4 regions of the Streptomyces sp. TAA204 genome follow, and region 2 is predicted to be linked to each of the others. Evidence: riboswitches for the same ligand, from Rfam matches in the RefSeq annotation. Region 2 holds a riboswitch; each other region holds the start of a gene.
The links. A riboswitch is a leader RNA that binds a small molecule or an ion and turns the genes downstream of it on or off. The one in region 2 is predicted to bind cobalamin.
Positions count from the first base shown of each region.

Region 1: it holds a riboswitch for cobalamin, as region 2 does, so the genes downstream of both, H343_RS0113285 ((2Fe-2S)-binding protein) here and metE (5-methyltetrahydropteroyltriglutamate--homocysteine S-methyltransferase) in region 2, are expected to answer to the same signal.
Region 3: it holds a riboswitch for cobalamin, as region 2 does, so the genes downstream of both, H343_RS0112555 (cobalamin biosynthesis protein) here and metE (5-methyltetrahydropteroyltriglutamate--homocysteine S-methyltransferase) in region 2, are expected to answer to the same signal.
Region 4: it holds a riboswitch for cobalamin, as region 2 does, so the genes downstream of both, H343_RS0119465 (ABC transporter substrate-binding protein) here and metE (5-methyltetrahydropteroyltriglutamate--homocysteine S-methyltransferase) in region 2, are expected to answer to the same signal.

Region 1 is NZ_AUKW01000006.1:104,263-109,578, reverse strand. It holds gene argJ (bifunctional glutamate N-acetyltransferase/amino-acid acetyltransferase ArgJ) at 1-420, opposite strand, end outside; gene argC (N-acetyl-gamma-glutamyl-phosphate reductase) at 473-1,501, opposite strand; gene H343_RS0113285 ((2Fe-2S)-binding protein) at 1,693-2,382, opposite strand; cobalamin riboswitch at 2,685-2,808, opposite strand; gene H343_RS33585 (helix-turn-helix transcriptional regulator) at 2,954-3,895, opposite strand; gene H343_RS0113270 (FAD-dependent oxidoreductase) at 3,930-5,316, shown strand, end outside.
Region 2 is NZ_AUKW01000001.1:313,370-318,685, reverse strand. It holds gene H343_RS0101365 (hypothetical protein) at 1-468, opposite strand, end outside; tRNA gene H343_RS0101360 (tRNA-Arg) at 549-624, opposite strand; gene H343_RS0101350 (hypothetical protein) at 1,014-1,196, opposite strand; gene metE (5-methyltetrahydropteroyltriglutamate--homocysteine S-methyltransferase) at 1,363-3,681, opposite strand; cobalamin riboswitch at 3,851-4,069, opposite strand; cobalamin riboswitch at 4,161-4,348, shown strand; gene H343_RS28215 (hypothetical protein) at 4,463-4,831, shown strand; gene H343_RS0101335 (DUF2470 domain-containing protein) at 4,942-5,316, opposite strand, start outside.
Region 3 is NZ_AUKW01000005.1:394,299-399,614, reverse strand. It holds gene H343_RS30320 (inorganic phosphate transporter) at 1-859, shown strand, start outside; gene H343_RS0112560 (hypothetical protein) at 988-1,200, shown strand; cobalamin riboswitch at 1,418-1,547, shown strand; gene H343_RS0112555 (cobalamin biosynthesis protein) at 1,717-2,697, shown strand; gene H343_RS30315 (cobyric acid synthase) at 2,694-4,511, shown strand; gene H343_RS30310 (putative cobaltochelatase) at 4,508-5,316, shown strand, end outside.
Region 4 is NZ_AUKW01000014.1:183,434-188,749, reverse strand. It holds gene H343_RS0119475 (M23 family metallopeptidase) at 1-2, shown strand, start outside; gene H343_RS0119470 (BTAD domain-containing putative transcriptional regulator) at 348-3,239, opposite strand; cobalamin riboswitch at 3,550-3,715, shown strand; gene H343_RS0119465 (ABC transporter substrate-binding protein) at 3,746-4,795, shown strand; gene H343_RS0119460 (iron ABC transporter permease) at 4,792-5,316, shown strand, end outside.

The DNA of each region.
Region 1 (5,316 bases), on a different contig from region 2:
GGCCTTCTCACCGCCGTGCGGCGAGAGCAGGCCCGCGGCCTCGTCGATGCCCGGCAGCAGCTTGTCCATGGGGAGGCGGATGCCGATCAGTCCGGTGGAGGCGACGGCGACCTCACCGGCGCTGTGGCCGAGCACCCGCGCCGCGTGTTCGGCGGTGGCGTGGGTGTCCTGGAAGCCGGGCGGACCCGTACAGGCGTTGGCGCCGCCGGAGTTGAGGACGACCGAGGTGACCGCACCCGACTTGAGCACCTGCTGGGACCAGAGCACCGGGGCGGCCTTGACACGGTTGGCGGTGAAGACGCCGGCCGCCGCGCGGCGCGGTCCTTCGTTGACCACCAGAGCCAGGTCGGGGCCGCCGCTGTCCTTGAGCCCGGCGGCGACGCCCGCGGCCGTGAATCCCTTCGGCGCTGTCACGCTCACTGTGCTTCTCCGTTCGCTTCGCCGGCGCCCCGGGGCCCGGTGGCCCCGTCACTCACGGGGCGAGCCCCACGGCCGGCAGACCGAGTTCCTCGGGATACCCGAGGGCGATGTTCATGCTCTGCACCGCGCCGCCCGCGGTGCCCTTGGTGAGGTTGTCCAGGGCACTGACGACGATGAGGCGCCCGGCGTCCTCATCGAGGGCGGTCTGCAGGTGGACGGTGTTGGAGCCGGTCACGGACGCCGTGGCCGGCCACGTGCCCTCGGGGAGCAGCGTGACGAACGGCTCGTCCCGGTACGCCTTCTCGTAGGCCTCCCGCAGCGCCTCCTCCCCGGTGCCGGGCACCGCCCTCGCACTGCAGGTGGCGAGGATGCCGCGCGGCATGGGGGCGAGTGTGGGGGTGAAGGAGACACTGACGCGTTCCCCGGCGGCCGCCGAGAGGTTCTGGATCATCTCGGGGGTGTGCCGGTGGGTACCGCCCACGCCGTACGGGCTCATGGAGCCCATCACCTCACTGCCCAGCAGGTGCGGCTTGAGGGCCTTGCCCGCGCCCGAGGTGCCGGTGGCCGCGACGACGACGGCCTCCGGCTCGGCCAGCCCTGCCGCGTAGGCAGGGGCGAGCGCCAGGGAGACGGCAGTCGGATAGCAGCCGGGAACGGCGACGCGCGAGGCGTCCCGCAGCGCCGCTCGCGCGCCGGGCAGCTCCGGCAGACCGTATGGCCAGCTCCCGGCGTGCGGAGTTCCGTAGAAGCGCTGCCACTGGTGCGCGTCGGTCAGCCGGAAGTCCGCACCGCAGTCCACGACGAGCACGTCCTCGCCCAGCTCCCCGGCGACCGCGGCGGACTGCCCGTGCGGCAGCGCGAGGAAGACGACGTCGTGGCCGGCCAGCTCGGAGGGCGAGGTCTCCACCAGCACGCGGTCCGCGTAGGGGCTCAGGTGGGGCTGGAGCGCGCCGAGCCGGGCACCGGCGTTGGAGTTCGCGGTGACCGCCCCGACCTCGACCTCGGGGTGCGCGGCCAGCAGACGCAGGATCTCCCCGCCCGCGTACCCGCTCGCCCCCGCGACTGCCGCTCGTACTGCCATCCGGATCGAACCCTCCTCGTTGAGAGTATGACTATACGCAGCACGGCAGCTTTATGCAAAGCCGGTGGCGGTGAACTCCCGTCACCGCGTCGGCGTGTATCCGCCGCCGGGCACGGACACGGAAGCCATTGGCCGCCCGGCGCTCGCCCCAGAGGCGGGGCGCCCGGTCACCTTCGTGGCGCTGCGCCGACTCAGCGGTCCAGGCAGCAGTCACCGCACTTGCCCCCGGAGGGAACGCGGTAGAACAGGCAGCAACTGCGGCGCCGGAAGGACAGGTCGGGAGCGACGAGATCCCCGGTGCCGGCCAACCGCCCACGCGCGAGCAGGCCGCTCACGAGCGGGGTGAGCCGCGCACGCAGTCCGGGGCGGAGATGCAGGATCGCGCGGGCCGCCCCGATGAGCGCCGAGGCGGCGTTGCCGTCCAGCAACCGCGGGGCGACCTTGACGCGAAGTCCCGCGGCGAAGGCGTCCAAGTGCTGTTCCATCACGAGCCGGTACAGCGCCTCCACCGCATCCGGGAGCGGCCCGGCTCGTCGGCCCGCGGCGGCCGGCAGCCGCAGGGCCGCTCCGTCGTCGGCGCGGTGCAGGGCGTCGAAGTCGGGTATGACGCCGTGGGCGACGGTGCAGGCCAGCGCGGGCGACCACAGGCGGGCGGCGTGGCCGAGCTGCACGATCGAGGCGGGGATGCGCTCCTCCTGCGTGCCGTAGCGCGCCCCGCAGGTCTGGATCAGGTCCGCGTATCCGCGCGCGTAGGACTCGCGCACCGGGTGCCAGCCCCGGTCCTCCCCGCCGAGGTGGACGGTGAAGAACGGGCCGAGGGACGCAGCGTCGGTCAGCGCCTCCGCCGCCGAGTGGGCGGGGACGGGTCCGGAGGCGGTCATCGGCTCACCCGCGTTCCCGGTCCGCGGTCCCGGACGGGCGAGCGGGGCGTCTTCACACGGCCCGGTGCGGTGAAGGAGTACAGGGTGAGAACGCCGGACAGCGGAGCGGCTCCGGGGACTCCGGCCCGCAGGCGTGCGGTCTGCTCGGCGTGCTCGGCTCCAGTCACCTCCGGGCCTCCGCAGCAGCAGTCCCGGCACACGGTGACCCGGCACGGCAACGGCCCGTTCGGCCTTTCGGGCATGACGCCCTCCTGCCTCTCCGGGGAAGTCCGCCCCGGCTTCGTCGAGGACGCGAGTCGTGGGAGTCTCCTGGCTCTCGGGTCGTCGCTCGTCCCGGCCTTCCCACCGCGTGCGGGCAGTGGCCTGTGTGGGATTCGCTCACCGATCACAGTGGCGGGACCGCGCCGGATTCACACCGGCTTCCTCATTCCGCGCTCGCCTGGTTCCCCGTCATCATGGCACCTTCACCCGGCGCCGCTCACAGCTCGGTCCGTGATCGCCGACCGATGACGCCGTGACCTGGGAGACCGTGACCTGGGAGAAGCCGCACGGGGTCACCGACAACGGGTCATCACTTCGGCGCTGCCGGTGGGGACTTCGTATTCTCCGGCCGGCCGACGCGGCCGGAGAGCTGCTCGCTGCGCGGGCCGGCCCGAGACGGTCGCTGGTTGCCGTCGGCGTCCGTTGAGTGCTGCGACCAGTGGCACGCACGCAGCGCCGTCGGCGACAGACCTGTGGCCTCCTTGACCTTGCGCGCGAAATGGAAGCTCGTCTTGAAGCCCGAGCACGCCGCGATCGATCCGACGGGCAGCCCCGAACTGGTCAACAGCTCGATACCGTGAGTGACGCGTCGGTCCCACAGGTAGCGCATGGGTGTGGTGTTCATGTGCTCACGGAACAGGCGCACCAAGTGCTCAGGACTCACCCTCGCGACCGTGGCGAGGGCTGCCAGGTCGATGTCGCTCTGGACGTTGCGGTGGATGAACAGCCGTGCGTCCTCGATGGGCGCCGGCAGCGCAGCGGGCAGATTCTCGAACTCGGCGATGAAGCGCCACAGCAGTGCCGTGGCCAGCGCGTCGACCAGTGCGCCCTGGGCGGTGAGACGGGTCTGTTCCGTGATCAGAGCCTCGCGCGCCATGTACGTCAGGGCGGAGGACAACGGTCTGGTCGGGCGCAGCTCCTCCAGCCACCGGTTCATCTGCGGGGTGAGTTCGTCGAGTTCGCCGCGTACGAGCGTCTGGCGGGTCTCGGCGCCCTGGGCGAAGCCGATCACCTCGGTGTGCCCGGGCAGCAGGATGCACATCTGCCCCCCGGGAACGGCGTACGGATCGCGGTCGTCCACGTGCACGACCATCGTTCCGGAATGGATCAGCATCAGCTGAACATTGCCCTGCACCCGGGGCCCGATACGGGAGCCAGGAGGGTGGACGACGCTGCGGACCACGGAATTGACGATTCTCAGGCGCCGGGAGGCGGTATCAATTCCAGACACAGGCTTGCTCACTCTGGCCATGTTGCCGGCGCTTTTGCGGTGGTGAGATCTCGGCATGACCGAGATTGAGACACAACTTCTCGTGGTCGGCGGTGGTCTGGGCGGCGTCTCGGCAGCCCTGGCCGCGGCGCGACGTGGCGTGAGCGTTGTCCTGACCGAGCCGACCGACTGGCTCGGCGGCGTCCTCACGAGCCAGGGGGTCCCCCCGGACGAGCACGTGTGGATCGAGCAGTTCGGCTGCACAGCCACCTACCGCGGTTTCCGTGAGGCTGTTCGCTCCTACTACCGCCGCCACTACCCCTTGACCGAGGCGGCCCGCTGCACGGTGGCCTTCAATCCCGGCTCCGCCAAGGTCTCCGACCTCTGCCACGAGCCGCGTGTGTCCCTCGCCGTGCTCGAGGCTCTCCTCGCGCCGCACCGGGCGTCCGGGCGCATCCGTGTGCTGATGGAGCACGAACCGGTCTCCGCGACGGAGACCGGCGACCCCGACACACTGGAGTCGATCACTCTGCGTGATCGCCGTACTGGTGACCTCAGGACGGTGAGCGCTGCCTGGTTCGTCGATGCGACGGAGACCGGCGACCTGCTGCCGCTGGCCGGCGTCGAGTACGTCACCGGCGCGGAGTCGCGGGACGCCACCGGTGAACCGCACGCTCCGGAACTGCCGGCCCCACTCAACATGCAGCCGGTCTCGGTGTGCCTCGCACTCGACCACATCGACGGCGGGGACTTCACCGTCGCGCGCCCCGACAGCTACGAACACTTCGCGACCTCTTCGGCGACGGACTGGCCGGGCGGCCGGCTCTCGCTGACCGCGCCCCATCCCAAGACGCTCGCGCCCTCGCACCACACGTTCATCCCGAACCCCGTCGAGGACCACACGCTCATCCGCCCGGACTACGCGGACCAGCGGGTGGGGCGCCTGGACCGCAACCTGTGGACCTTCCGCCGCATCGCGGCAGCCCGGAACTTTCTGCCCGATGCCTACGCGTCCGACATCACGCTGGTGAACTGGCCGCAGGTGGACTACTGGGACGGTCCCGTCTTCGATGTTCCCGCGGAGCAGGTCGCCTTCCACCTCGGCCGGGCCCGTGAGCTGTCGCTGAGCCTGCTGTACTGGCTGCAGACCGCCGCTCCGCGTCCCGACGGCGGCACCGGCTGGCCGGGGCTGCGTCTGCGTGGCGATGTGCTGGGCGACAGCTCCGACGGGCTGGCCAAGGCGCCTTACATCCGCGAGTCGCGTCGCATCGTGGCCGAGCACACGGTCGTCGAGCAGGAGATCTCCCTGGAGATTCGCGGGAACCGCGGCGCCGTGCAGCACCGCGACAGCGTCGGGGTCGGCATGTACCGCATCGACCTGCATCCCTCCACCGGCGGCGACTCCTACATCGACATCGGCTGCTGCCCGTTCGAGCTGCCCCTGGGCGCGCTCATCCCCGTGC
Region 2 (5,316 bases):
GCGAGCGGCAGACAGAGCGTCTTCCTTGAGCCGCTCTATCGGAATGTCCCAACGTTCATCCCAGTCAGCCAGCTGGATGGCGCACTCGACGATCGGCTGCAATTCGTCGGGGTAACCGAGGTCTGTCGCCGCTTCGGCCCAGATCAGATCGGCGCCCTTCGCCGGGTCGAGCGAGCCGTCCACGATCTGGGTAGCCAGCCAGTGCGCCAGAGCCCACTTTGCGGCTGTCGGAGATGCGGGGGCTTCGAAGCTGATGCCCAGCTCTTCTGCTACGTGGCCGAACAGCTCTTGTGCTTCGGGCTCCTCGTGACGCCCCAGGCCGGCCAGCAGCGGAAGCGACGGAGCGTCGACTTCGGCAAGCACCGCGTCGACGGCAGACTGGATGAGGCGATCGGAACCGACGTGCCGTCCGAGTGCTCGGGCCTGTGCCAGCGTTCTCAGCTGCTTCAGTGCCTCGTCCCTGGTCACCTCTGACGCATCCCGTCCCCGTTGATGTCGGACTTGGATGTCAAAGGCCCCGGACCTTGATCGGTCCGGGGCCTTTTCGCTGGTGCCCCCGGCAGGATTCGAACCTGCGACACCCGCTTTAGGAGAGCGGTGCTCTATCCCCTGAGCTACGGAGGCGCGGCCTGGTGAAATCCTTGGTGAAACCCCAGCCGGGGACGCACCAGGCCACACAGGCGCCAGTGCCGCCCACAAGGGACGACCCTGGACAGGTTAGCTGATGGCTCGGTGTGATGATGCACGCGATGACGCGCAGCCTGTGTCAGCAGCCGGGCAGGGCCCTCGACTCAGGCGTGGGGGAGCTCTCGGGTTGCTCAGCCATCCTCTTCCTCCCCGTCCGAGTACGTGGGGTCCTCCGCGTGGCCGGCAGCAGAGGTGGCGTTCTGCCCGGGCATGAGGCCCGCGGCCGGCCACGGGCAGGCTCCGGTCCGGACTGCGAGGGTTTCCGCACTTCGCGGATGACTCGGTAGAGGCCCAGGCCGGCGCTGTCTTTTTTCGGTTCGTGTCAGTCACTGCGGGGACGATTCCCCGTGCTCCCGCAGGGCCGCGTCCAGCGAGCCGAGGAGGCCGGCCATGCCGGCGAGCAGGTCCCCGCTGTTGCGCAACCTGGCGCCCTGGCGCCCCGGCTGTCGAGTTGCCTGCGCATCGCCGCGAGATTCCCGTACTCGCTCGCGGTGGGTCACAGCCACCATCGGCTCACCGTCGAGAGCCACCTGTCGCGGCGCCGGCCTTCACATCGGGCCTTCCCCTGCCCTGCCGTGCACCCCCGGAGCCTTGGACCGGGGGTGCACGAGCTGCTGTCGAAGACGATGAGCCGGGAGGACGGCGGCTTCCGCCCTCCCGGCCCGGGTGCACGCGTCAGGAGCCCGGAAGCTCCGCCCTCACTGTCCGTGCTGCTTCGACGAGGCTCTCCAGGGAGGACCGGGTCTCCGGCCACCCGCGGGTCTTGAGCCCGCAGTCCGGATTCACCCACAGCCGCTCGGCCGGAATGGCTTCAAGTCCCTTGCGCAGCAGTGTTGCTGCCTCCTCCGCGCCGGGGACGCGGGGCGAGTGGATGTCGTAGACGCCGGGACCGGCTTCGCGGGGGTAGCCGTGTGCTGCGAGTTCGCGGGCCACCTGCATGTGCGACCGGGCTGCCTCCAGGCTGATGACGTCGGCATCGATGTCGTCGATGGCCTGAATGATGTCGCCGAACTCGGCGTAGCACATGTGCGTGTGGATCTGCGTGGCCGGACGCACCCCGCTGGTGCTGAGCCGGAAGGACTCCGTCGCCCACTCCAGGTAGGCCGGACGGTTCGCGGCGCGCAGCGGCAGGGTCTCGCGCAGCGCGGGCTCGTCGACCTGGATGACCGACGTCCCCGCCGCTTCGAGGTCCTGGACCTCGTCGCGCAGAGCGAGGGCGACCTGCCGTGCGGTGTCACCCAGCGGCTGGTCGTCGCGGACGAACGACCAGGCCAGCATGGTGACGGGACCGGTGAGCATCCCCTTGACGGGGCGCTGCGTGAGTGACTGGGCGTACGTCGTCCACGGCACCGTCATCGGCTCCGGACGGGAGATGTCACCGGCCAGGATCGGAGGCCGCACGTAGCGGGTGCCGTACGACTGCACCCATCCCTGCTGCGTGGCGAGGTAGCCGGTGAGCTGCTCGGCGAAGTACTGCACCATGTCGTTGCGTTCGGGCTCGCCGTGCACCAGGACGTCGATCCCGGCGTTCTCCTGGAAGGAGAGCACCTGCTGGATCTCTTCCTTGATGCGGTCCTCGTAACCCGCGGTGTCGATCCTGCCCTTCCGCAAGTCGGCGCGTGCGGTGCGCAGTTCGGACGTCTGCGGGAACGATCCGATCGTGGTCGTCGGCAGCAGCGGCAGCTTCAGGTGGTCCCGCTGGGCCTTCGCGCGTTGGGTGTAGGGCTGGGAACGGCGTCCGTCGGCGTCGGTGATCGCCCCTGCCCTGGCCCGCACCGCGGGATCGTGGGTGATGGCCGAGCCCGCACGGGACGCCAGGTCGGCCCGGTTGGCGGTCAGGTCCGCTGTGATGGAGTCGGTGCCGCCGGCGAGGCCCTTGGCGAGGACGGCGACCTCGTTCGCCTTCTGCCGTGCGAAGGCGAGCCAGCGCAGGACCTGCGGGTCGATGTCCCGCTCGGCGCCCGTGTCGATCGGGACGTGCAGCAGCGAGCAGGACGCGGCCACATCGACCCGGTCGGCGAGTCCGAGCAGGGTGCCGAGGGTGGAGAGCGACTTCTCGAGGTTGTTGATCCAGATGTTGCGTCCGTTGACGACGCCGGCGACCAGGCGCTTGCCGGACAGTCCGCCGGCGGAGGCCAGATCGTCGAGGTTCGCGGCGGCGGCCTCGGTGAAGTCGATCGCCAGACCCTCCACCGGTGCCTTGGCCAGGACCGGCAGGGCCTCTCCCAGGCGGTCGAAGTACGAGGCGACCAGCAGCTTCGGACGGTCCGCAAGGGCGCCGAGGTCACGGTAGGCGCGGGACGCCGCGTTCAGTTCGGCGGCGGTGCGGTCCTGGACGAGGGCCGGCTCGTCCAGCTGCACCCATCCCGCTCCGGCCGCACGCAGATCCGCGAGGACCTCCGCGTAGACGGGCAGCAGCCGGTCAAGGAGTGTCAGGGGGTCGAAGTCGGCGGCGACACCCGGCGCGGGCTTGGACAGCAGCAGGTACGTGACGGGGCCGACCAGGACGGGCCGCGGCGTGTGACCGAGGGCGAGGGCTTCCTTGAACTCGGCGACCTGCTTGGTGCTGTCGGCGGTGAATTCGGTGTCGGGGCCGAGCTCGGGGACCAGGTAGTGGTAGTTGGTGTCGAACCACTTGGTCATCTCCAGCGGTGCCACTTCCTGCGTGCCGCGGGCCATGGCGAAGTACCCGTCGAGGGTGTCCGCGGTGACGGCGGAGCGGTGGCGCTCGGGGACGGCGCCGACCATGACGCTGGTGTCCAGGACGTGGTCGTAGTAGGAGAAGTCCCCGGTCGGGACCTCGTCGATGCCGGCGCCGGCCAGCAACTGCCAGTTGGAGCGGCGCAGGCCCGCTGCGGTATCCCGGAGGGAGTCCGCGGTGACGCGGCCCTTCCAGTAGCCCTCGATGGCCTTCTTCAGTTCCCGGTTCTGGCCCTGACGGGGGAAGCCGTACACGGTGGGCCGTGCTGCCGCGGCTGCGGACTTCGCTGTCACGAATTCTCCTTCGCGAACGATTCGGACGAGTCCCTGTGACAGGAGAGCGCGAAGGAAGCCGCACCAGACGGAGGGTTGAACAGTCCACCTGCGCATGCACGCAGTTGTCCGTCTGACGTTGTGGTCGCCGACCCGCCCTCGAGGCCACTGGGACAACCGCACGTGATGGGTCACGCGCGGGCAACGGGCAGGTCTTCGGACTTGCGGGCACGTCCGCTTTCGAAGGCGGATTCCTACTGGCCGTCGCTTCCCGGGCCCTGGGGGCCCAGTGCTCATGACGGCGGTCGTTCCCACTCACCGCTGCGGGGCAGTCCCGGATTCCCACCGGGTTCCCTCTTACGACGTGCCTGCCTGGCGGGCAGGACGAACCAGCTGCTGTTTCAGAGTATGGCGCAGAGAGCCAGGACGGAACACCGCCCCTCGCGGGCCCCGGAACGACCGGGTGCTCAGCGGTGCCGCCCGGGCCCACTGGAGTGGACCACATCCGGATGGAATGATGACCGTTGACATGGCGACGGCGGTCCGAGGAAGCCGGTGTGAATCCGGCGCGGTCCCGCCACTGTGATCGGTGAGCGGATCCCCGACAGGCCACTGCCCAGGCGGGTGGGAAGGCGGGGACGAGCAATGACCCGAGAGCCAGGAGACTCACGCGGTCGCCTCCTCGACGTACCGGGGCGGATCTCCCCGGAGAGAGGGACGGTTCGACGTGCCCGAGGCAGCGGTCGATGAGGCATCCGGCGAAGCGGAGGCAGCGCAGACGTTCAACCCTGCTCCGTGCCGGATCGTCGTGTGCCGGGACTGCTGCTGCGGCAGCCCCAAGGTGACCGGACTGGATCACACGGCGCAGACGGCTCGCCTGCGTGAGGAGGCGCCTGTCCGGGTCTCCGACTGTCTGGACGTGTGCGACCAGGCCAACGTCATCGTCGTACAGCCTTCCGCCGAGGGCCGTGCTGCCGGCGCCCGACCCGTCTGGCTGGGGCTGGTCAACAGCCCGGACGCGACCGAGGACGTCTCCGCCTGGGTGCGGGCGGGCGGCCCCGGCGTCGCCCCGCGGCCGGAGATCCTCGGCCTGCACCTCATCACGCCGCCTCGCCGGGGGCTTGCCGGGAACCGCCGCGGCGCTTCGCCGCCCCGTGATCGGGGGCGATGAGCCACTTTCGTCACCGGCTCGAAGACCCGCGAACCGAGGCTCCGGTCCGTCCGGGCGGGTCTTCAACGCCACGTGTGGATCGGGACGCGACGGGCTCCGGCCGTTGGTGATCAGGCCAGCAGATGGTCGGAGTGGGAGGCGCGGCGGGCGGCGTCCAGGAGGGCTTGAATCCGGGAGTCGGCCTGCTCGGGGTCGGTCACGGGAGCAGTGAACGGCAGCCGGGCGTCGCGATGGGCGTTCGGATATTCGAGGCGCAGCGTCAGGCCGTAGCGGTCCAGGGCCACAGGAACAGCACGCAGAATGCCCCGCTCGGGCCGCGGTCGCACGAGACGCAGCAGCAGGGGAACGGATTCGCCGTGGCCGTCCAGAAGGTGCGTCAGCGTGGCGGCTTCGCGGGCGGCCAAGGGGTCGGGGGTTGTCTCCTGGAGCGCGTCGAGCGTCACGTACGAGCGTGCGCGGGAGTCTTCGAGCACCGCCTGGCCGAA
Region 3 (5,316 bases), on a different contig from region 2:
CAAGGGCTACCGGGCAGGACAGATCACCTCCGCCGCGCTCGTCTCCCTCGCGCACGGCACCAACGACGCGCAGAAGACCATGGGCGTCATCACCCTGGCCCTGATCACCGGCGGCGTACTTGCACCCCAGGCGGACCCGCCCACCTGGGTGATCGTCTCCGCGGGCCTGGCCATCGCGCTGGGCACCTACCTCGGCGGCTGGCGGATCATCCGCACCATGGGCAGGGGCATCACCGACATCAGGCCTCCCCAGGGGTTCGCGGCACAGACCAGCGCCGCCGTCACGATCCTCGCCTCCTCCCACATCGGCTTCTCCCTCTCCACCACGCACGTGTGCTCCGGCGCCATCATGGGCTCCGGCGTCGGCCGCAAGGGCGGCGTAGTGCGCTGGTCGACGGCGGCGCGGATGGTCATGGGCTGGGGCCTGACGCTCCCGGCCGCCGGACTGATCGCCGCCGGTGCGGCCGTACTGGCCCAGCAGGGCGACTGGGGCGTCGCCACGGTCGCGGTGCTCGCGGTGGTCATCAGCGGCGGTATCTGGCTCGCCTCGCGCAGCCAGCCCGTCGACCACACGAACGTCAACGACGCGCCGCCCATCGCCGCGGACGAGCCGGCGCAGAAGGACACCGGGGTCGTGGACGCGGCGATGCAGGCACTCGCACCGCCGCCCACCGCCGCCGCGCACAATGCGGCAGTACGGGACCAGATGGACGACGCGGGGAATGCGGCCGAGCCCGTCATCCCCTCCGCTGTGCAGGAGGCCGAACCGGACGGTCCGGCGGCGGTCGCCGCTCCCGGGGAGCGCTCCGGGAGCCACACCGAGTCCGAACGGCAGTGGGCGGGCTCCAGCCTCGGCTAGCGCCCCGGGGCGGGTCCGCACGGCCCGGACGGTGCACCGACCGTGCACCGTCCGGACAGCGGCCGGACAGCGGCCGCGGAGCAGACAGACCGGAACCGACAAGACCGGACAGCAGACAGGGAAGCGCTATGGAAATCGACTGGGCAGCGCTCGGCCAGGTATTCGGCATCAGCCTCGTGGCGACGGTCGGACTGGTCGGCGTGTTCACGCTCGGCATCGTCGGCACCTCCGCCGGCCGTACGGGCGGACCGTCGGTGCTCGCCCGCACGGGCGCGTACGCCTGCTTCACGCTGTGCGCCGCGGCAGTGGCCTACGGCATCTACATCATCACCGCGGGCTGAACGCCGCCGCGGCGGCCTCCTCACCCGGCGCGCACGTGCGCCCCGAAGGGGTACGGGACACTCCCGTACCCCTTCCGTGTCGCCGAGCGCGTCACTCCCAACTGATGGGCCGCCCCTGCTCCGTGTGCCTGCTCACACTCTCCCGCCGCAGGTCAGCGGCGAGTTGACGCCCCTCCCCGTACGTGGTGGACTGCCCGTTGCCCAACGGCGGCTGGAGAGGAAGCCGGTGCGAATCCGGCGCGGTCCCGCCACTGTCACCGGGGAGCGCACTCCCACCACTGGCCACGGCCCACCCGATCGACGGGCTGGAAGGCCGGGGGGCGCTGCGATCCGGGAGCCAGGAGACTCTCGCCGCCGGTACGTCGAGCCAGGGCGAGGACCCTGAGTGAGGACTCCGCCATGCGTGGCTTCCCGGCCGCATCCCCGTCCCCGTCCCCGTACGCTCACGGGCGGGCACCCGCGCCGCCGTGTCAGGCGGGCGCACCGTGTCTCCGAGGCATGACGGCCCGCTGACGGATGCGGGCTCAGCACGCCTACTCCTACGCCTTCGGCGCCGCCCTCGGTCATCTGGGTGACCTCCTGCTGGGAGACCCGCGACGCGGACATCCCGTCGCCGCCTTCGGACGGGCCGCCGCCGCGGCGGAGCGCGCCCTGTGGCGGGACCACCGTGCGGCGGGCGCGGCGTACACCGCGCTGTGCGTGGCGGGTGCGGCCGCAGCAACGGCTGCCCTCTCCCGAGCGGTGCGGGGCGCCGGCGGCGCGGCGGCGGGCACGGCGTTCACAGGGGCGGTGACCTGGACCGTGCTGGGCGGCAGCGGACTGGGCCGCGAGGCACTGGCCGTCGGCGCGGCCCTGCACCGGGGCGATGTGGACGGCGCACGACGGCTGTTGCCGCATCTGTGCGGCCGTGACCCGCAGACGCTGGACGCGGAGGGCATCGCGCGGGCCGTCGTGGAGTCGGTCGCGGAGAACACCTCCGACGCCGTGGTCGGCGCCCTGGTGTGGGGTGCCGCAGCCGGAGCGCCCGGCGCGGCGGCCTTCCGCGCGGTGAACACCCTCGACGCGATGGTCGGTCACCGCTCCCCGCGCCACCGGCACTTCGGATGGGCGGCGGCGAGGCTGGACGACCTGGCCGGGTGGCCGGGTTCGAGGCTGACCGCGCTGCTCGCCGCTCTGGCGGGCCCGTGTCCGGGCGGAGCCCTGCGCGCCTGGCGGGCCGACGCCGGCGGGCATCCCAGTCCCAACGCCGGTCCGGTCGAGGCGTCCTTCGCGGGGGCGCTGGGTGTACGGCTGGGCGGCGTCCTCAGCTACGGGGGGCGTACGGAGCACCGGCCGGTGCTCAACTCCCCCGGGCGCACCGTGCGGTGTGCGGACATCGCGCGGGCCGTGCGCCTCTCGCGGAGAGTCGGCCTGCTCGCACAGCTGACGACCACCGCCGCCGGCGTCGCCGGACGGCTCGCTGTGGCCCGCGTGCGGGCCGGAAGGGGGAGGCGATGACCGGGGACGCGACGGACGGGCGGCGCGGCGGTACCGGCCTCGGAGGAGGGCTGCTCGTGGCGGGCACCACCTCGGACGCGGGCAAGACCGTCGTGACGGCCGGTATCTGCCGCTGGCTGGCGCGCAAAGGGCTCAAGGTCGCGCCCTTCAAGGCCCAGAACATGTCGCTGAATTCGTTCGTGACGCGGGAGGGCGCCGAGATCGGCCGCGCACAGGCGATGCAGGCGGCCGCCGCGCGCACCGAGCCGACCGCGCTGATGAACCCGGTGCTGCTCAAGCCGGGCGGCGACCGCAGCAGCCAGGTGGTGCTGATGGGCAGGGCGGTCGGTGAACTGAGCGCCCGCGGCTACCACTCGGGGCGGCAGGAGCAGCTTCTCGGCACGGTCACCGACTGCCTGACGCGGCTGCGGCGCACACACGACGCGGTGATCTGCGAAGGGGCGGGCAGCCCCGCCGAGATCAATCTGCGGCACACCGACATCGTCAACATGGGCCTGGCGCGCAGCGCGCGGCTGCCGGTGGTGGTCGTCGGCGACATCGACCGCGGAGGCGTCTTCGCTTCCCTCTTCGGCACGACTGCGCTGCTGTCCGCCGGGGACCAGTCACTCCTCGCGGGCTACGTGGTGAACAAGTTCCGTGGTGACGTGACGCTTCTGGAGCCCGGCCTGGAGATGCTCCGGGGCCTGACGGGCAGGCCCGTACTGGGCGTGCTGCCCTTCCGGCACGGCCTGGGCATCGACGAGGAGGACGGGCTGCGGGTGTCCGCGTACTCCTTCGCGGGGCACTCGGCGGGCGGCGCCGGCGAGCACCCGGCGGCGCCCCACGGCACCGACGTCCTGCGGGTCGCGGTCGTGCCCGTGCCGCTGATGTCGAACTTCACGGACGTCGACGCGCTCGCGGCCGAGCCGGGCGTCGTCGTCCGCTTCACCGACCGTCCCGAGGAGTTGGCCGACGCCGACCTGGTGGTGCTGCCGGGCACCCGCGGAACCGTGCGGGCGCTGCGGTGGCTGCGCGAGCGTGGCATCGCGGAGGCGGTGCGGCGGCGGGCGGCCGAGGAGCGGCCCGTGCTGGGTATCTGCGGCGGGTACCAGATGCTCTCGCAGCGGATCGAGGACGACGTCGAGTCGCGCGCGGGCACGGTCGAGGGGCTGGGGCTGCTGCCCGTGCGGGTCCGCTTCGCCGAGGAGAAGACCCTTGCGCGGCCGGCGGGTTCGGCGCTGGGCGAGTACGCGGAGGGCTACGAGATCCACCACGGGGTCGCCGAAGTGCTGGGCGGGGAAGCCGTCTTCACCGGTGCGGACGGAGAGGGCGTGGACGGCTGCAGGTCGGGGCCGGTGTGGGGGACGCACTGGCACGGTGCGCTGGAGAGCGACGGCTTCCGGCGGGCCTTTCTGCGCCGGGTGGCGGCCGACGCCGGACGCACCGGGTTCGTGCCGGCGCCCGGCACCGGTTTCGCCGCGCTGCGGGAGGAGCAGCTGGACCGTCTCGGAGACCTCGTCGAGGAACACGCCGACACCGACGCGCTGTTGCGGCTGATCGAGTCGGGCCCTCCCGCCGGTCTGCCGTTCGTCGCGCCCGGAGCGCCCCGAACACCCGGACCGTCCGGCCCCTCCGATCCAGCCGGCCCGTCCGATCCAGCCGGGCCGTCCGGGACGCCCGGGCCCCCCGAGCCGACCGCACAGTCCGCACCGTCCGCACGGACCGAACCGCCGGGAGCGCCCGCGACCGCCGGAGCACAGGACGCACGACCGCTGCCGGCCACCGGCCGGACGACACCGGAAGTTCCGGAAGCCGACACGTCAGGAGCAGCATGAGCACCGCACGGAGCCCCTACCCCTTCTCCGCGATCGTGGGCATGTCCGACCTGCGGCTGGCGCTGCTGCTCAACGCGGTCTCGCCCGCGGTGGGCGGTGTCCTCGTACGCGGGGAGAAGGGCACCGCCAAGTCGACGGCCGTCCGGGCGCTGGCGGCGCTGATGCCCCCCGTGGAGGTCGTGCACGGCTGCCGCTTCTCCTGCGACCCGGCCGCCCCGGACCCCGACTGCCCCGACGGGCCGCACGAGACGGGCGGCGGCCGCGTACGGCCCGCCGCCATGGTCGAACTGCCCGTCGGCGCCTCGGAGGACCGGCTGGTGGGAGCGCTCGACATCGAACGGGCGCTGGCGGAGGGCGTGAAGGCGTACCAGCCCGGTCTGCTGGCCGACGCCCACCGCGGGGTGCTGTACGTGGACGAGGTCAACCTGCTCCACGACCATCTCGTCGACCTGCTGCTCGACGCCGCCGCCATGGGCGCCTCCTACGTGGAGCGCGAGGGCGTCTCCGTCCGGCACGCGGCACGGTTCCTGCTCGTCGGCACGATGAACCCCGAAGAGGGCGAACTGCGGCCCCAGTTGCTGGACCGGTTCGGCCTGACCGTCGAGGTGACCGCCTCCCGTGAGACCGGCGAGCGGGTGGACGTGGTGCGGCGCAGGCTCGCCTACGAGGCCGACCCGGCCGGTTTCGCGGCCAGCTGGGCCGAGGAGGAGCAGACGCTGCGCGAACGCATCGCGGCGGCGCGGGAGTTGCTGCCCCGGGTGCGGCTCGGTGACGCGGCGCTGCGCCAGATCGCGGCGACGTGCGC
Region 4 (5,316 bases), on a different contig from region 2:
GAGCAGCACCAGCTGGGGACCGGGTGCTGAAGGGTGCTGACAGGCACCCGAGCCCTGTCGGTGACGGCCGCCACGACCGCGGACGCCGCCACCGCGACACCGAAGCATCTGCCGCCGGGCCGCGCGCGGAGGGACGGCTCGACGGCGGAAGGTACAGGAGTCGCGGTGGCCACCTCGGCCGGTGTGCTGAGCACACCGGCCGGAGCCTCAACGGGCCTCAGACGCATGGGCGTTCACGGTGCGCGCGGGCGTTCACGGGGCGGGCGTGCACCGGCACGGTGAGGAGCGGGCACATCGGGCCCGCCTGCCCGCAGCACGGGGAGCGGCGGGCGGCGCCCCGTGCGGCCTCAGCGCAGCGCCCGCAGCTTCGCGTCCACGAACTCGGCCTGGTCACGGGCTTCCAGCCGGCGCCACGTCGACAGGGAACGGTGGAAGTAGCGCCGCGCGGTCTGTTTCCGGCCGGTCGCGTGGTGCAACTCGCCCAGCAGGCACGCCACTCGCGCCTCGGCACGGCGGTCACCCAGCTGCTGCTGCACGGCGAGCGCGCCGGTCAGCAGCGCCGACGCCTCTCTCTCGTTGCCCTGGCGCAGGCACAGTTCGCCGATGCTCTGCTGCACATAGGCCGCGCAGTGCGTGTCGGCCAGGTCGTCGAAGATGCCGAGCGCCCGCTCCAGTTCGGCCTGTGCCATGTGCGGTTCGCCGCGCAGCTCGTGCAGTTCGGCGATTCTGCGGCGCACCTGCGCCTCACGGTGCCGGTCGCCGACGGTGCGGGAGAGTTCCAGCGCGCCGTCGAGCCACCCGGATGCGGCCTGCGGGTGCTTGCGCTCCAGCCACACCGAGGCGATGGCGTTGTGGGCGACGGCCTCGCCGTGCCGGTCGCCGGCCTTTCCGAAGGCGTGCAGCGCGTCGACGAACGCCCCGAGCGCGGCGTCCAGTTCACCCACGACCCGGTGGACGGACCCGGCTCCGGATGCCGCGACGGCCTCGCCCGGCAGATGCCCCAGCGCGGCGAAGAGCGCGCGCGAGTGGTCGAACGCCTCGAGCGCGTCTGCGTACCGGTCCTGGTAGAGGTGGAGCTGGCCGAGGTTGCGCAGCAGGGCCGCCGCCCGTACGTCGGAAGGGTCGGGCATCGCGTCGAGCACGAGCTGATGCGTCCTGAGCCAGTCGCCGTAGTAGCCGCGCATGTCGAAGAAGCTCGCCAGCTCGATCGCGAGATCGGCGGCCCGGGAGACCTCACCGAGCCGTACCGCGGAGTCGACGGCGGCGACGAGGAGCCGGCGTTCGCTCTCGAACCATTCCACCGGACGGGCACTCACGGTGCCCGTGAGTGCGGACGCCGGCCCGGTCAACGGTGCCGGTTCGCCCAGCACGCCGAGAAAACGTGTGGGCATGGCCGAGTTCGCGGAACGGGCGATCGCGGTGAGGGCGTCGATGACCCTCAACTGCCGCCGCACGCGCACTTCGGTGCCGTCGATCCCGGCCAGCTCCCGGGCGTAGCAGCGCAGCAGGTCGTGCATGCGGTAGCGCTGGAGCCCGAGGCCGTCCGTTCCCACCACCTCGACCAGATGCTCGTCGAGCAGTGTCTCCAGCGCCCCCGCGGCCTCCTCGGCTTGGCCCATGGCCACCTCGACGGTCCATCCCGCGACCGCGTCGTCGCCGAGCTGTCCGAAGGCGCGGAAGACCCTCGCCGCCGGTTCGGGCAGATGCCGGTAGCTCAGTTCCGCGCCGGCCCGTACCTCCATCTCGCCGGTGCGGAGCTGGTCCAGCCGTCCGCGCTCGTCGTGCAGGAAATCGGCCAGCGTGCCGACGGTCCAGCCGGGACGGTTCGCCAGCCGGGCACCCGCGATCCGCACGGCCAGCGGCAGCGAGCCGCAACCGGCGAGCACCCGGTCCACGTCCGCCTCCTCCGGGCGCAGCCGCTCCGTTCCGACGATGGCGCCGAAGAGCGCCCGTGCGTCCTCGCGTTCCATCACGCCCAGGGGCGAGTGGTACGCCGGCAGCCCGGGCATCCGGCGGCGTGAGCTGACGAGCACCGCCGATCCGCCCGTGCCCGGCAGCAGGGGACGCACCTGAGCGCCGCCGGCGGCGTCGTCGAGAACGATGAGGAACCGGCGCTGCGCCAGACGGGAGCGCAACAACGCGGCCCGCTCGCCCAGTTCACCGGGGATGGTGCTGTCGATGACCCCGAGGCCGCGGAGCATCTCGGCCAGGACGTCGGCGGGATCACGCGGCTGGTCGCTCGTCCCGCCCAGGTCGACGAAGAGCTGACCGTCGGGGAAGGCATCGCGCACACGGTGCGCCACATGAACCGCCATCGTGGACTTCCCGCACCCCGGGGGCCCCGAGACGACCGCGACGACCGGCTGTCTGCCGGCCGCCGACAACAGCCGCTCCAGAACGGCGATCTCCTCGGCGCGGCCGGTGAAGTCCGGTACGTCCATGGGCAGTTGGCACACCGAGGCGGGCGCCGCGGTACGGCGCCGGCCTGCGTAGCCGTTGACCTCCTCCCCCACAGCGCGCAGGGGCTCGCTCGGTTCGATGCCCAGCTCGGCGGCGATGATCCTCTCCGCCTCGGCGTACGCGGAGCGGGCCTCGGTGGTGCGGCCCGAGTCGTGCAGCGCGTGCACGACCATCCGCCACAGGTCCTCCCGCAGCGGATCCTCGGCCAGCCGGGACCTCAGATCGGCCACCAGCGACGCGTAGTCCCCCAGGCGCAGCCGGACCTCCAGGCACTCGTCCACCGCGACGGACCGCAGCCCCTCGATCCTGGTGATCGCCGGGTCCCACACCACGCTGGAGGGCACGTCCTGCAGCACGCCGCCGCGCCAGAGTCCCAGCGCCGACTCGTATCCGCGCAGCGCGGCGGCGTCGTCGCCCCGGTCGCGCTCCGCGCGGGCCCGGTCCAGTCGCTCTTCGAAGAGCAGCATGTCGACGTCACCGGGGCCGACGTCGAGGGCGTAGCCCGAAGGCTCCGTCCTCAGCCCGTCGGTGGCGACGCCCGCGGCCGACAGCGTCTGCCGCAGCGTGCGCACGTAGGTACGGACGTTGGCGACGGCGGACCGGGGCGCGCCGCCGGGCCACAGGACTTCCGTGAGCAGGTCGAGCGAGACGAACCCGCCCGGCTGCAACAGCAGCGTGGCGAGCACCGCTCTCGGCTTGGGCCCGCCCAACCGGACCGGGACACCGTCCGCACTCACCTGGAGCGATCCCAGCACCCCGAACGTCGGCTGCTCCCCCATTCAACGCCTCCGCGATGATCCGCAGTTGCGGCGCAGCGTACCGGTGCGCGAAGCACGCCGAACAGGGTTTCGGGAGAGGTCGCCCACCGTTGCGTCCACCCGCGCCGCCGCCGGCGACCGGACCGCCGGCGACCGGACCGCCGGCGGCACACTCAACCGGTCGGCGTGCAATGTCCGTCCGGGGAACGCGGCATGTCCCGGCCTCCGGCCACAACGCGTTTCGGGCCGCGCGCCGGGGTCACCGCCGGAAGTCCGCGGGCGCCGGGGCAGTGCGCCCTGTCGGCCGCCTGCCGGGAGAACGTAGGATCGGCTGATCACCGCCGCGACGGGAGACAGGAAGCCGGTGCGAATCCGGCACGGTCCCGCCACTGTGACCGGGGAGCACCCCCCTTGTGAGGGCCACTGCGCGCCGCGTGGGAAGGCCGGGGGAACGTCGATCCGGGAGTCAGGACACTGGCCCGTCGCGGATCCGTTCCGAGGAGCGCGGACTCCCCAGGAGGCTTCACGTGTACGACGGCACGCCCCGTCCTGTCTTCTTTCCCCCTTCCCGTCCGCGCCGCCGTGCCCTGCGCACCGCGGCGTCGGCCCTCGCCCTGTCGGCGACGCTGCTGACCGCCTGCGGCGGCGCTTCCTCCGGTCCGGCCCACGGGGACCGGAATTCCGGCGGACCGGCGGCAGAGGGCTTCCCCGTCACCGTCGACAACTGCGGGACCCGCACGACGTACGACAAGCCGCCGTCCCGCGTGGTCACCATTCACCAGCATCCGGCCGAGCTGATGCTCTCCCTCGGCCTGGGGGAGCGCATGGTGGGCACCGCCTTCCCCGACTCGGCCGTGCTGCCCGAACTCAGGAAGGAATACCGGAAGGTCCCCGAGATCGCGAAGAAGGAGCCCTCCTTCGAGACCGTCCTGAACGCCGAACCGGACTTCGTCTACGGCGGCTACGGCAGCGCGTTCGCCCAGAAGGAGGGCCGTTCGCGCGACGCGTTCGCCGACGCGGGCATCGACACCTACCTCAACCGCGAGTACTGCGGGAAAAAGAAGGTGTCGATGGAGGACACCTACGAGGAGATCCGCACCATCGGTGCGATCTTCGGTGTGCCGGAACGTGCCGAGAAGCTGGTCGCCGACCTGCGGGGCCGCATCGAGCGGACGGGCCGTGCGGTCGAGGGCACCTCCCGCGTGCCCGTGTTCGTCTACGACAGCGGAGAGAAGGCGGCGTTCACCGCCGGCGGCAAGAGCCTGGGGACCGAGATCATCCGGCGTGCCGGCGGCCGGAACGTCTTCGCCGGCCTCGACGACGTCTTCGGTGACGTGTCCTGGGAACAGGTCGTCGCCCGCAAGCCCGAGGTCATCGCGATCTACGACTACGCGGGGGCCGGAAGCGTGGAGCGGAAGAAGAAGTTCCTGCTGTCGCGGCCCGCCCTCGCGGACGTTCCCGCGGTGAAGAACGAGCGGTTCGTGGTGCTGCCGCTGACCGCGACACTGGTGGGCGTGCGTCCCCCGTACGCCGTGGAGGACCTGGCCCGCGGACTGCACCCCGAGCGGTTCCGGTGACGGCCCCGGCCGCGGTGACACCCGCCTCGCGCCCGTCCACTCCGACCACGGCTCCCCGCGAACGCCTACGGGCGCGGTCCTTCGCCCTCGCCCTGGCGGTGCTCGCGGTCCTGCTCGTGATCTCGGTGACGGTGGGCCTGGCCGTGGGCTCGGTGCATGTGCCGCCCGGCGAGGTGTGGGGGATCGTCACCCACCGCCTGGGCGCCGGGTGGCCGGACCCTGTCTGGTCGCGGGCGCGCGAGACGATCGTCCTGGATGTGCGGGGGCCGCGGGTGCTGCTGGGGGCGGTGACGGGGGCGGGGCTCGCCGTGGTGGGGACCGCCATGCAGGCTCTGGTGCGCAATCCGCTCGCGGACCCGTATCTGCTGGGGGTGTCCTCGGGGGCGTCCCTCGGCGCCGTCGCCGTGATCGTCTTCGGTGTGAGCCTGTTCGGGCCGGCATCGCTGTCGGCCGCCGCTTTCGCCGGGGCCCTGCTCACGCTGTTGCTCGTCTACACCACCGCGCGGACCGGCGGCCGTATC